DNA from 3 places in the Paenibacillus sp. Soil724D2 genome. Region 1 is predicted to be linked to each of the others. Evidence: predicted binding sites of a transcription regulator. Region 1 holds the regulator's gene; each other region holds the start of a gene.
What was found. Region 1 encodes Rex, which represses fermentation and respiration genes when NADH is low (regulators of the CRP and FNR family bind a similar motif). Its sites were predicted from a motif close to TTGTGAAATATTTCACAA; they were not measured.
Positions count from the first base shown of each region.

Region 2: ASG85_RS09670 (hemerythrin domain-containing protein) is a predicted target of Rex. The motif match lies at 1,917-1,934, and genes of this name have one in related genera.
Region 3: ASG85_RS03945 (cytochrome ubiquinol oxidase subunit I) is a predicted target of Rex. The motif match lies at 2,148-2,165, and genes of this name have one in related genera.

Region 1 covers NZ_LMRY01000060.1:213,418-217,960, reverse strand. Annotated here, with positions in the region: gene dinG (ATP-dependent DNA helicase DinG) at 1-2,098, shown strand, start outside; gene ASG85_RS36115 (redox-sensing transcriptional repressor Rex) at 2,101-2,721, shown strand; gene ASG85_RS36110 (inorganic phosphate transporter) at 2,938-3,939, opposite strand; gene ASG85_RS36105 (DUF47 domain-containing protein) at 4,004-4,543, opposite strand, start outside.
Region 2 covers NZ_LMRY01000007.1:117,045-121,587, reverse strand. Annotated here, with positions in the region: gene ASG85_RS09680 (hemerythrin domain-containing protein) at 1-200, shown strand, start outside; gene ASG85_RS09675 (acyltransferase family protein) at 803-1,819, opposite strand; gene ASG85_RS09670 (hemerythrin domain-containing protein) at 1,992-2,519, shown strand; gene ric (iron-sulfur cluster repair di-iron protein) at 2,613-3,299, shown strand; gene ASG85_RS09660 (hypothetical protein) at 3,640-4,543, shown strand, end outside.
Region 3 covers NZ_LMRY01000001.1:852,979-857,521, reverse strand. Annotated here, with positions in the region: gene ASG85_RS03950 (cytochrome d ubiquinol oxidase subunit II) at 1-614, opposite strand, end outside; gene ASG85_RS03945 (cytochrome ubiquinol oxidase subunit I) at 611-1,960, opposite strand; gene ASG85_RS03940 (MarR family winged helix-turn-helix transcriptional regulator) at 2,632-3,102, opposite strand; gene ASG85_RS03935 (SDR family NAD(P)-dependent oxidoreductase) at 3,229-4,104, shown strand.

The DNA of each region.
Region 1 (4,543 bases):
TGAAAAATTCGAGATCTTTGAAGACCGTGAATCCCAAGAGCAGATGATCCGGGAAGTTGAAAAGTCACTAAGGGCTGATCAGCATTTGATGATTGAAGCGGGAACAGGGACAGGGAAATCGCTAGGGTATTTAATACCATCCATTTATTATGGCATCAAGTATGAGAAGAAAGTGATTGTCTCTACGCACACGATTAACTTACAAGAACAGCTCCGTGAGCGGGACATTCCTCTCTTGAAGGAGATTTTCCCTATCCCTTTCAAAGCTGCTGTACTTAAAGGCAGAAGTCATTACTTATGCCTGCGTAAATTCGAGACAAAGCTAACAACAAGTGATTACGAGAATGGCAAGGAAGATCCGATCACGGCAGCGCAGATGGTTGTATGGCTTAGTGAGACGGAGCATGGAGATGAAGAGGAGCTGCATTTTGGCAATAAGGGTGCGCAGTTCTGGTATTCGGTTGCAAGTGACACTGATTCTTGTTTGAATCGCATGTGCCCTTGGTACAAGAAATGCTTCTATCATCGCGCTCGTAATGATGCCAATACGGCCGATGTAATTATTACGAACCATTCCCTCCTTTTCACGGATATGAAGGCTGAGAACCGCCTTCTACCGGCTTACAAGCACCTTGTCATTGATGAGGCGCATCACTTTGAAGAAGTGGCCAGTAAGCATCTTGGAATTGAGCTGCATTCTTCCGCATTTTATCATTCGTTGCTATGGCTATATAAAGATAATCGAAGTGGCCAATTACCGATGTTGCGGTTTCGATTGCAGAAATCGGATGAGCAGCAGGAACGCGCGGCCGCTTGGAGTCAAACTATCGATGGGCTCTTTCCCAAAATCGTGCAAATCAAAGAGGATTGGGATCGGCTTAGTGAAGCGCTCTATGAGCTGTTATCTTCTAGGAGCGATCCTTCGCAATCGGAAAACTCACAATACGTACTGCGGATGAAGCCCGAAACGCTTCCACCCGAATGGCGAGAGCTTTTGATCATGGAAGACAATATTTATTTGAATGCGAATGATTTACTGCGCACGCTTGATAAATTGTTAAATGAAGTGAAGGACATGCAGGAAGTTTTTGGAGTCCAAGGTTTAGTCACTGATTTGAATGGCACGGTAAAGGAGCTATACAACCATCGAGATGCCCTGCACTTTTTTATGAAAATGGCTGATGAGGGTTATGTGTATTGGATGGAAGCGGGTACCTATGCCAAATCGAAGTCACTGCAGCTCGTATCGGTGCCTACGGATGTAAGTGGTTTGCTGCAGCAGCATTTCTTTGAGACCAAAGACAGTATTATCCTGACCTCCGCGACGTTGTCTGTTAATAAATCTTTTCAATATTCAGCGGATCAATTAGGGTTAGTTATCCCTGAGGATGAAGAATCGGGCAAGCTGAAAACTGTTCAATTGCCATCTCCTTTTAATTATAGAGAACAAGCTCTCGTCGTCATTCCGCGGAACTTCCCAACAATCAAAGGTGCCGGTGATCCTATTTTTATCAACGCACTTATTGAGTCGCTCAGTGATGTTGCGCGAATTACCAAAGGACGAATGTTGATTTTGTGCACTTCGAATCGTATGCTTAAGCAAATTTATGCCGGCATGAAGGATCTCTTGAAGCCACATGGAATTACCGTGCTCGGGCAGGGGGTCGACAGCGGTAATCGGAGTAAACTGACCCGGATGTTCCAAGATAACAAAATGTGTGTCCTTCTGGGCACCAGCTCGTTCTGGGAGGGTGTCGATATTCCAGGAGATGCGTTAAGTTGTCTTGCTATTATAAGATTGCCGTTTCAACCGCCAAATCACCCTCTTGTTGAGGCTAAGTGTGAAAATATTAAGAAGCGCAACGAGAATCCATTTATGAAATTTTCTGTGCCGCAGGCTGTCATTCGATTTAAGCAGGGCTTTGGCCGACTTGTTAGACGTGCATCCGATAAAGGCATCGTTATCATCTATGATACTCGTGTCATTGATACGTATTATGGCAAGCACTTCCTTTATTCATTGCCTGGTCCGAAGATTGAGCATATGACGACCGAGCAAATGTTACCTAGGATTGAAGAGTGGATGGGGGAGGCATAGCGTTGAAAACACAAAAAATATCGGAAGCCGTCGTTCGGAGGCTGCCCATTTATTTACGCTTTCTGAATGAACTTGCAATGAAAAATGTCTCGACGGTATCTTCGCAGGATTTGGGTCAAAAGCTCGATCTGAATCCGGCACAGATTCGCAAGGATTTGGCTTATTTCGGGGAATTTGGCAAAAAGGGAATCGGCTACGACATTGCTTACTTGATTGAGAAGATTAGACAGATCCTGAAGCTGGATCGACATATTCAAGTTGCTCTTGTTGGAGCGGGTAACCTAGGCCGCGCTTTATGCAATTATAATACTTACTTACGGAATGATATGAAGATTGTCGCCGTTTTTGATGCAATGCCAAGCAAGGCAGGGGAGTCGATTAACAATTTAGTTGTTCAACCGATGCATGAGATGAAGAAGGTTCTATCTGAATTAGGCGTTCGTATCGGCATCATTACCGTTCCTGCGAACGAAGCTCAAAATGTAGCCAATCAATTCGTAGACTGCGGGATCGAAGCGATATTGAATTTTGCTCCGGTCATTATTAAAGTTCCTCCTGAGGTGCGTGTACATCATGCGGATTTTACAACAGAATTGCAAAGTTTAGCTTATTATTTGGATTAGAAAGCCACATCCAGCTTTCAAGCTTTCGTGACAGTAGATGGGCTATAGGTTTAAGATGTTCAATTGCGAATAGGGATTAAAGAACAATTGTGGATTCATATAAAAAAAGGAGCTAAGCACATACAAGCCGCTTAGCTCCTTTTTCATTCGAATTTTTAAACAATTGGATCTGTCCCACACATCTATAATGTTACTCTTGAGACAGCCTATTTATTTTTAGAATATGAGTCTGAACAGCACGAAGTAAATCGAGAATGCGAGCGCGATGCTGATTGGAATCGTAATAATCCAAGTGATTAACATGCGGCCAACCGTGCCCCATTGAACTTCATGGAAGCGCATGACACTGCCTGTCCCGATAATCGCGGAGGAAATAACATGCGTCGTTGATAATGGTTTACCCAAGTGTGTAGAGAATTGAATAACGAGTGATGACGTTAAGTCCGATGCAAAGCCATTAATCGGCTCGATTTTAACAATCTTACCAGAAACGGTTTTAATAATTCGCCATCCACCGATGGATGTTCCAAGTCCCATTGCTAAAGCGGCAGCAATTTTCACCCACAGCGGCACTTCCAAATCTGTTTGAACACCAGCTGCGACTAAACCAAACACGATAATGCCCATTGCTTTTTGTGCGTCGTTTCCACCGTGGGAGTATGAGAGTAATCCCGCAGATAAAATTTGCAAGGTACGGAACACGCGATTTAGCTTTGATCTTGATGTATTCCCCGACCATATTACAATGTACTTGATTAAGATCATAATTAGGTAACCAAGGGCGAAAGCGATAATAGGCGATAAAAGCAAAATGATAATAATTTGGGTAAAACCACCCCAATTCACCGCATGAACCCCAGCACCAGCAATGACAGCTCCAGCTAGAGAACCAAGGAGTGTATGAGAAGAAGATGAGGGAATGGACAGATACCATGTCAACAAGTTCCAGATAATAGCTGCAAGTAAGGCAGCGATGACGATTTCAACCCCGTTTTCAATTTTGGCAGGATTGGCTATGCTTCCTCCAACGGTTTTGGCAACCTTAGAGGAAACCATGGCTCCGACAAAGTTGAGTGTGGCAGCCATAATGATGGCAACACGCGGGCTCAAGGCACGCGTGGAAATGGAAGTTGCAATAGCATTAGCTGTATCGTGAAATCCATTAATGAAATCAAAAAGTAAGGCAAGCACAACGATGACGATTAAATAAGTTAACATGATTTCCTCCTAAGAGTTTTCCATTTGGAAAACTATCTTCGTACACATAAGACACGATTGTGCCTTATGAATAGCGAAGTACAACGCTATCAAGGATATTGGCTACATCTTCACAAGCATCTGTTGTTTCTTCCAAACGCTCATAAATTTCTTTTAATTTAAAATCTTCGTAGAGGTCTTTACGTGTGATGAAAATTTGGCGAATTCCTTCGCGCATCAAACGGTCTCCGTCATTCTCGAGGGAATTAATAGCAACCGTATGCTCAGGAATTTGCATGTATTTTTTCTTCGCTAGAAGCTTGAACGCATCCAGCATATGCTGGCAAGAGTCTACAATGACAGCCGAAAACTCTTTCATATAAGAATCTGTATGGGATACAGAAAGATAGTCGAAACGAGCAATTGTAGCTTCAATACCATCTGTTACGTCATCCACTTTGGAGGCTAGAACCATAATATCTTCACGATCAATCGGAGTAATAAATACTTTGTTTAAACCTTTGAAAATTTCGTGAGTAATGGAATCGCCTGCATGCTCTAAATCGTTGATGGCTTTTACATACTCAATCGGCGGTTTATCACCCATCATAGCTGTGCGAAATAG
Region 2 (4,543 bases), on a different contig from region 1:
TTGGCATGTCATTTATCCAATCCTTTCAAGAAGCTATTATTGAGGTAACACCTCTCGTCGTGAAGAAGAGATTAGCGGAGGCAGCATCTAATCTCGTGCAGGCATGTTTAATACTAAACGACCACTTTACCATGGAAGAACAACTTATTTTTCCTTTAACTGAGAAAGTGCTGACGGATTTGGAATCCTTTTTTTCATAGGAGATGAGCAAAATGAATACGCATCAATCGATGTTGTTGCCGATAAATTTGAAAGACAAACACGGAGTAGATCAAGCATAGAATGCGTCATCAAAGCGGGTTAAAATAGCGGGCATTTGGAAGCCTTGAGCCTGTAAGCAGGGAAAACGATTCCTCGTTTATCGCCGAAACGATGGCATGTTTGGTCTTATTACAACTTCATCACAGGAAGAGGTATGGGTTATTCGACCATACCTCTTTTTTGTTTGTTTCTAAGCGTTTTGAAAGAGTCGTTTACGCATTTCATTAGGCTGGTAAGGCAGCTGAGGTTGCTTATTTGTCGGAATCGCCCCGTTTTGATTTTTATAAGCAAGCTAAGCTTGCCTATTGTTTGCTAATACGGCCAAGTATGTAGCGTGTGCAGATAATAAGCGCGTACGTTGGTCTTATCTCATGAGGTGCCGCGATATTAGAAAGGATAAGGGATATTAGCTTGCTTAATCAATCATGGTTAAACCGCTATCCATAGTAGTCTCGGTGTGTACCAGACAGCTTGTAAGAGCGAATGTTTGCTTTAACGAAAGCAGGTCGTAATCGCCCAATCTGAAACCAATCTTAAGGACCTAGATGCTATGTTTTCGGGATAACCATCGCTCCCAAAAAGATAGATCCGGTTCGATAAGAGGCCGACTGAATCGGCGTACCCATTCTTGTAACAGCAGCCAGGTAATTGCCACCGCAAGCAGTAGGACGAGAGTCAATTGTGTAAAAGTGTGTATATACGAGAATAGTCCCATCGAAATCGCGGTTTTCGTAATAAACGCATGCAGCAAGAACACATATACCGTATATTTGCCCCATTCTGTAAGGATGGACTGTTTGCGAGGAACGAAGCTTAAGAAGCAAAAGGAAGCGATAATTTCTAGTGTATAAACACCTAAACGATATGCCCCCGTATGCCAATGAAAGGCCCCTAGCTCCTTATAAGTAAAACTGCTATATAACCATTTTGGATCAAGTGGGGTCGTGTTGAGAAAGACCAGGATACCCAGAAGGCCAATTACGCTTAACCCCTTGTTCATGCGAACGAAATGTTTAGGAATCATATCGAGGTGAAAATAATATCCGGCCAAGAAGAAAGGAAAGAAGACGAGTGTTCTGGAAAAGCTGAGCATCGTTCCAGTGAAAGGTGCGTATCCAATGAGTACGCCTAGAATGACTGAGACCACAAGCGGATGCTGCATTTTTGTAAAGAGTAGAAGGAGCAATCGCCAACAAAAATGGCTGAATAAAAACCACAATAACGAATACGGAATGAAAAAAGAATAACGGACACCCGGCGCATGGAAGGCCAGCGAATCGAGCAGAGAGTAGAGGCTCTGGAAGATCAGATAATGATAAAAAATCATCTGCAGACTTTTGATTCCTGAGACATCTAAACGGAAACCTTTAGAGAAATACCCGGTCACCATGACAAACATGGGAATATGAAAGGTGTAAATACCCAGATATAAGGAATGGAAAGCTGCACTTTGTTGAATCAGCGGCTCTATACAATTAGCGATGACCACAAACAAAATAAGAAGAAACTTAGCGTTTAACATAAACGTATTCGAAGCAGTATTGTCTTCTCTACCCATGACGATTACCTCCATGATGGAATCAATTCTTTTTCTTCTAATCTAAATCTAGCTTCAATTTCCCGCAGTGATTAAAGTCACGAAAAAGAAACGAGCGTTGTGATTCTCCTCACAGAGAAAGCTGAAATGAAGGTATACAATGTGATTACAGCAATAAAAGGAGGAATCATGTATGGTTATTGATCTTGGGATGCCGTTAGATGACGCTCAGACTTCTAGTCTTCAACTGATTCTGGAGCGATTAAAGGACGAACATGGCGCGTTAAAGAAAGAACTTGATCATGTCCAGGAAATGACAAGTCATATGGTCGGCATGCTTGGCTCGGAAGAGTCAAGGCGTTTATTTCAAGAGATTCGTAAACAAATGGAAACCTTCATGCAGCAGTTAGAGGCTCACGAACACTGGGAGGAAGATGAGGTTTTACCCCTCCTTGCCGTTTATGCGAGTCAAGGGATGGAGCCTACTTTTTTGACCTCAACCTGGGTTCTGGAAGAGGATCATAAACAAGCGGAACGATTTGTTCGCTCATTTCTTGAATATGCAGATCAATGCAAAGGTGCTGACAGCATAAGGCTGAAAAAGGCGATTTCACTGCTTAGTGTGGCCTGCTCTGTATTATCGGAGCATCTTTTGTCCGAGGAGGAGATGTTTTTCCCGGTTGCGAATCAAATGCTAAGCGATATTCATGGAAAAGCTTAAAAAGCATTTTCAATAGTGTGACGGCTATCACACATGGTTACCTGTTGTTTAGGTATAGTTGATTCAGATCACAGCTGAACTGGAGGATTTATCATGGAAGTGAACATTCAATTAACCGATCGGGTAGGAGATATTGTGAAGGGATTTCCCAAGACAGCTGAGGTGTTTAAGGAATACCGTATTGATTTCTGCTGCGGAGGGAATAAATCACTTCTTCAAGTGATTCGAGACCAAAAAATTGAGGAAGAGGTTCTGTTAAAAAGCCTTGTTGAAGCAGCTACATCCGCTAAATCAGACAACTTGAATTGGAGTGAGTTAAGCGCAAGCGAATTAATTGATTATATTATTCGCGTCCACCATGGCTATTTGAAAACGGCACTGCCGCATTTAAGTGAATATGTGCAAAAAGTGGCACGTGTGCATGGATCTTACCATCCTGAACTCCTTCAAGTTCATCAATGGTATGAAGCATTGAAAAGTGAGATGGAGCATCATATGGATAAAGAAGAAAGAGAAGCATTCCCAGCTGTCATTGCGTTTGAGAAAGATCCCACAAAAGAGAAAAGAGAAGAGCTGCTGGAAATTCTGGCTGCGCTCGAACAGGAGCATGAGGGCTCGGGTGATCTACTTAGACAAATGAGGGAAATCACCAAAGACTATGAGCTGCCGGAGGATGCCTGCACAACGTTTCAGCTTACTTACTTGAAGCTGGAGGCATTGGAAGCGGATATGTTCCAGCACATCCATTTGGAGAACAACATTTTGTTTAATCGCGTTTAGGGGGAAGAGCCCATGTTCAGGCTTCCACTTCTGTTTATAGCCACCGGGATTCTCAGCTTTCTAGCGTTGGTATGGAGCTTAATCGCCCGTGTATTCACACGGTAAGATTGCGGCTTTCCCTTAGATCTAAGTAGATCTGATGGAAGGTCGTTTTTTTGTCCATCTCGTGTCATTCGAAGAAATGTGTTTGAGATCACATTTATGATTGCTGGAAATCCGTATAGTTGGATCAAGCACCTAACACGAAGTGGGTTTACAGTGATTTTTCTCACAGTGCAGAAGGGCCGAATCATGATTTAATACAAATATAAGATTGACAAGTGAAGGGGCAATGATAAATATGGATCGAGCGTTCGCGTCAAAATTCGCCAAATGTGTCTTCCTAGTTGTTAGCGGGTTATTCATTCTTATGGGAGTGGGTTCGAGGTTTTTTACACATATTGACTTGGCTTTATATGGGTATATGGTAGGTACGGTCGTTTTCATTTGCGGATTCTTTTATCGCTTTATTGCTTGGGGGGAACGCCCGCCTACGAAAATTATTTTGAAAAAAGGCATAAAGCTGTTATTTCGAAAAAGCACGCCTCAGACAACTACTGAGCATCTACTCACCTATCGCTTTATCTGGAATCGCGGGTGGTATCGCTGGACACAGCACGTTCTTCTTGGTTGGGGATGTATCTTATCCGCCTTCGTTACTTTTCCGCTGGTGTTCGGTTGGATGTACTTCACGATGGCAGAGAACGGAACCTACACGGTTGTTGGATTCGGGATCAACCTCATGAATATAAAGGCGGATGGGCTTCTCGGATTTCTATTCTACAATGCGTTGAACATTACGGCCTTCATGGTGATTGGCGGAGTATGCATGGCCTTATATCGTAGACTTAAGAACATGCAGGCCCGAGCGGAACAAACATTTATCTATGATTTTCTTCCGCTATATATGCTGTTATTCGTTAGTTTAACAGGATTGCTGCTCACCTTCTGCAATATATTCCTTCACGGCTATGGACATTCGGTTGTCACATTAGTCCACCAATGGTCCGTTATCGTGACACTGATTTATATCCCTTTCGGAAAGCTGGCGCACATACCGTTTCGTCCTATGAGTGTGTTTGCGCGGAACTACAGAGAACATTACACAGAGCAAGAGATGAAAAGCTGTAAGGTTTGTGGAACGGGCTTTGTATCTGTCGAGCAATCCAATGATGTCATCGCTGTGCTTAAAGTGAATGAGATTG
Region 3 (4,543 bases), on a different contig from region 1:
CAAAAGAGAGCATAGCCTCTTAAAATTCTAAAAGCGGGATAGTCTTTTGCTCTATAGGCATAGAAGGAAAGGAACATGGACGAGATATAAAGGACGCTGACCAGCGATAGCAGGATGACCGACCAAGTATAAGGACTCCCAAGTAACTTACTCCAATCTAGTAAAATCATGCCGTTCTGTTCAACGATGATTCCACCCTCAGATATGGTTAGTACCGTAGAAAGGGTTGCAGGGATGAGCAAGCCCGTAGCTCCATAGAGCAGCATGTACCATTTATTATCCTTGGAACCATAGTTGCTGAAAGCGTAGTAGGCTCCTCTTATGGCTAACAATATGATAGCCACACTGCCTGGCACGAGTAACGCAGTACCATAATAACGTGCTGTTTCAGGGAAGAATCCAACCATACCGACGTAGAAGAAAACTAAGAATACATTGGTAACTTCCCAGACAGGAGACAGATATCTTTCAATAATCTTATGAATGATATGCTTTTTCATCGTAATAACCGAATAGTAACTGAAGAAACCAGCACCAAAATCAATGGATGCCACAATTAAATACCCGTATAAAAAGATCCACAAAACAGTTATTCCAATTAGTTCTAGGCTCATTCTTTGGTCCTCCCTCCGAAAATACCAAGTGCAATCAGTTCATCTGCAACATCGTTTTTTCTGAAAAGTTTGGATAACACTTTTACTGCGGTCAATGCTAAAACGATATAAAGTAAACAGAACAGCAGTAACATGGTATCCACGTCTTGTGAAGTTGTAGCGGCATCAGCTACCTTCATATATCCACGCAATATCCATGGTTGGCGGCCAACCTCCGCGTAAAACCATCCACATTGGATGCCTAGCATGGAAAGAGGACCACACACAATGATAATCGCTAGAAGCCATCTCGGATAAGGTTTACGGGATTTCTTACGTGAGTACCACATATGACAAATGGCAACGACGATCACAAACATACCTATAGCAACCATGGCGTCAAAGAAATAATGCACGTATAGAGGAGGACGAAGATCTTTAGGAACATCATTCAGCCCTTTTACCTCAGTTCCTGGAGTTCCACCTGCCAAAATACTTAGAGCATACGGAATTTTCAACGCATATTTAACCTCATTATTTTGAGTCAAAATACCACCAAGAACGAGCGGTGCATTCGTAGCCGTTTCAAAATGCCACTCGGCTGCGGCAAGCTTTTCAGGTTGATTATGAGCTAGAAATTTGGCTGATAGATCTCCGATCATAGCCGTAGTTATAGCGAACACTAGCCCAGCAGTAACGGTCAGTTTTAATGCTTTTTTGGCGTATAAAGTGTCCCCCTTTTTCCTGAGAAGGGAGTAGGCCGCTATAGCAGCCAAGATGAATGCGCTGGTCATGTAGGCTGAGGAAAGCACATGTGCCACTTTGGTGGGCATTGATGGATTAAACATTGCTAGAATCGGCTGTACATTCGTAATTAAGCCATCTTTTAGAGTGAAGCCTTGCGGCGTATTCATGAATGCATTCACTGTCGTAATAAAAAACGCTGAAGCAGAGGAGCCAATGACAACAGGTACGAGTAGTAGCAGATGATGTTTAGGTTTCAATCGTTCCCATGTATATAAATAAATGCCTAAGAAGATAGCCTCGATGAAAAAGGCAAAAGTCTCTAGAAATAATGGAAGCGCAATGGCTTGCCCGGCAATCTCCATGAACTTCGGCCACAATAGGCTGAGTTGAAGCCCGATGGCAGTACCAGTAACCACTCCAATAGCAACGGTGATAACGAATCCCCTAGCCCATCTTCGTGCCAACAATGCATAATAGGGATCTTTACGTTTAATGCTGGCTAACTCAGCCAACATAATCATGACCGGAACGCCAACGCCGATGGTAGCGAAAATGATATGAAATGCCAGTGTGGTCTCAGTGAGTAGGCGGCTATAAAATACGGAATCGTAGATAGGCATATGGACTCATCTCCTTTGTTAACTTTCATAAGTTCAAAAAAACTTGCGGATAAAAGAGAGGAACATGACAAAAGCAACAATGAACATCAGGTACATCAATCGTTTTTCATGTTTTCGAGATTGGTTCAAGCGGTATCACCTTCTGTTTTCAATTTGATTTGTTATATGTTTCTATCTTACTCGATGTATGTGATTTTTTTCACATGATATGTGAATACGGTTTGAACAAAGTATTACAACTTTATTAACGTTATGAGTAATAGTAATCAGGACCGACGTGATCCGGGCCTACGAAAGTATTCTGGATACGTATCAAAATGAAGTACTGCTCTAGGCGCGGGCTCAGACGATCCAGGAAGACTCGATCCGCAAAGCGATGCGTAATGGATCCGGGAAATCCGGCCAAATGGTTTTGGACACTTTCCGTGTGGTCGGCAGTTTTTACACGAGAGTGAAGTGAAGGAGAATTGTACGATTATACATGCATGAAATGCGATCATCCATTGTTTATGGCTTAGATGGTTGGAGGCCGTCTGGCAGCTGGTGTTACCCGGCTTAACTTCCGGTCATCATTAAAAAAGGGCAGTCGAATGATTCGACTGTCCTTCTTTATTATGAATCTCCAATGGCTTCCTTGAGAAAATTACTTGCCATTCGATTCGGTTAACTTGTTATTTTAAATGGCTGACAGCAGCGTTGAAATGTTTGAGCATTTCACTAAAAGATTCAAGCTGGTCATCTTCCCATTTTGCAATGCTTTCAAAAAAGACGGATTCTTTTTCTTTTAGAGCATCTACGGTCATTTGTCGTCCAAGCGGAGTCAGTGATAACAGTACGCCTCGACGATCATCAGGGGACGTTTCACTTTGCACATAGCCTAATCCCTTGATTTGATTGACAAGACGACTAACAGAACTACGGTCCATTGCTGTAGATTCCGCTAAAACAGTAGCGCTTGCAGGACCGTACGAGAAGAGCCATCGGACAATAAGAAACGCTGCGGGTTGCAGGGATGAATCGAAACGTGCCGCAGCTCTGACATTGAGCGCATGGGAGGCGCTAATAAGTGCGTTTAACTGTTCGCCGAGCCTAAGTTCCAACTGCTCTCTCTCAGTAAGTTGGTTTGGAGTCAATTCCTTCATAGTTCACCTCAAATGAGTAGTAATCTCTAAAACAACTTGACATATATCAAACAAATACATATGATTGACATATATCAAGTATATTGATTTATCCATTACGTGTCAAACCGCAAGGGAGGACTTATTATGACAACTAACCAAATTATTGTAATTACTGGCGCTACTAGCGGTCTCGGCCAACTTGCTGCAATGGAAATGGCAAAACGCGGGGCTCATCTTGTGTTAACAGCCAGAAGCAAAAATCGGGCTGAAACGACTGTAAAACTGTTAAAGGACATCGCGCCGAAAACAAAAGTGGACTTTTTTTTCGGAGACCTATCGATAATGAAAGATGTCAGGAAGGTCGGAACTGAAATCAAAGCTTCATATCCAAAGATTGATGTACTAATAAATAATGCAGGATTGCATGCATTTGAGCAGCGAATTACATCTGAGGGTTTTGCAGAAATGATGGCCGTTAACTATTTGGCTCCGTGGTTATTCACCCATTTATTACAACATTCATTGATGAAATCAGGAAGTGCAAGGGTTGTAAATGTCGCCTCAGAGGCATCGCGCAATCATGGTGAGCTCAAGCTTCCCGAGGATTTGACCGATACCTCATCTTTTACTGCTAGTGGCTCGTCTTCGCATTATGGTAAAACGAAGCTGCTCAATATTATGTTTACTGGAGAACTGGCACGTCAATTTTCTGGAACGGGGGTCTCTGTTAATGCGCTAAATCCGGGCTTCAATGTAACGGGTCTCGGACGTGAGCTCTGGTTTGCTGCAATACTTGAACGTATTTTTAAATTTCTGCATGTCGGAGATCCACGCAAAGGAGCTGAAATTATTACACGGTTGGCTGTTGATCCGCAATACCAGGATGTGACCGGCGGTTACTTCAACGTTGGAACCGGGGACTCTATTACGCCAATATCCCCTGGCGGAGATGCCAAAATTCAAAGAAAACTGTGGAATGATACGCAAGAATTATTGCAACGAAAAGGCTTCATCGAGTAGAAGGCAGAAGTGAAAAGAGTTAAAATACGGTCGAATAAGTAATGATTACCGTAAATAACTAGTAAGTCTGGTGTCACAAAGGGGGTTCATTCGGGAGGGGAGAGGTGGCTTTTTGATGTATATGTGTATAATAGAAGTATGATATTTTTAAAGGGTGGTCTCCATACGATGATTAAATGCACCAATTGTTCGAAACTCACAGAACTTCAGATGCAGCGCTGCATCCATTGTGGGAAGATCCTAACTTACACCGTTGCAGAGAAATTCGATATCCTAGCAGAATCCGTTGAACATGCGTTGAAGAAGGAGCTAGAAGCAAGAAGAAAGATGAGGCATTAGTTAAGCTGCTCTGTGTCATCTCACGGTCGTGAATAGCCCAAACTTAGAATTCGTGGAACATATGGGCAATATAATACAGGGCAGAAAGTGATGATCTTAA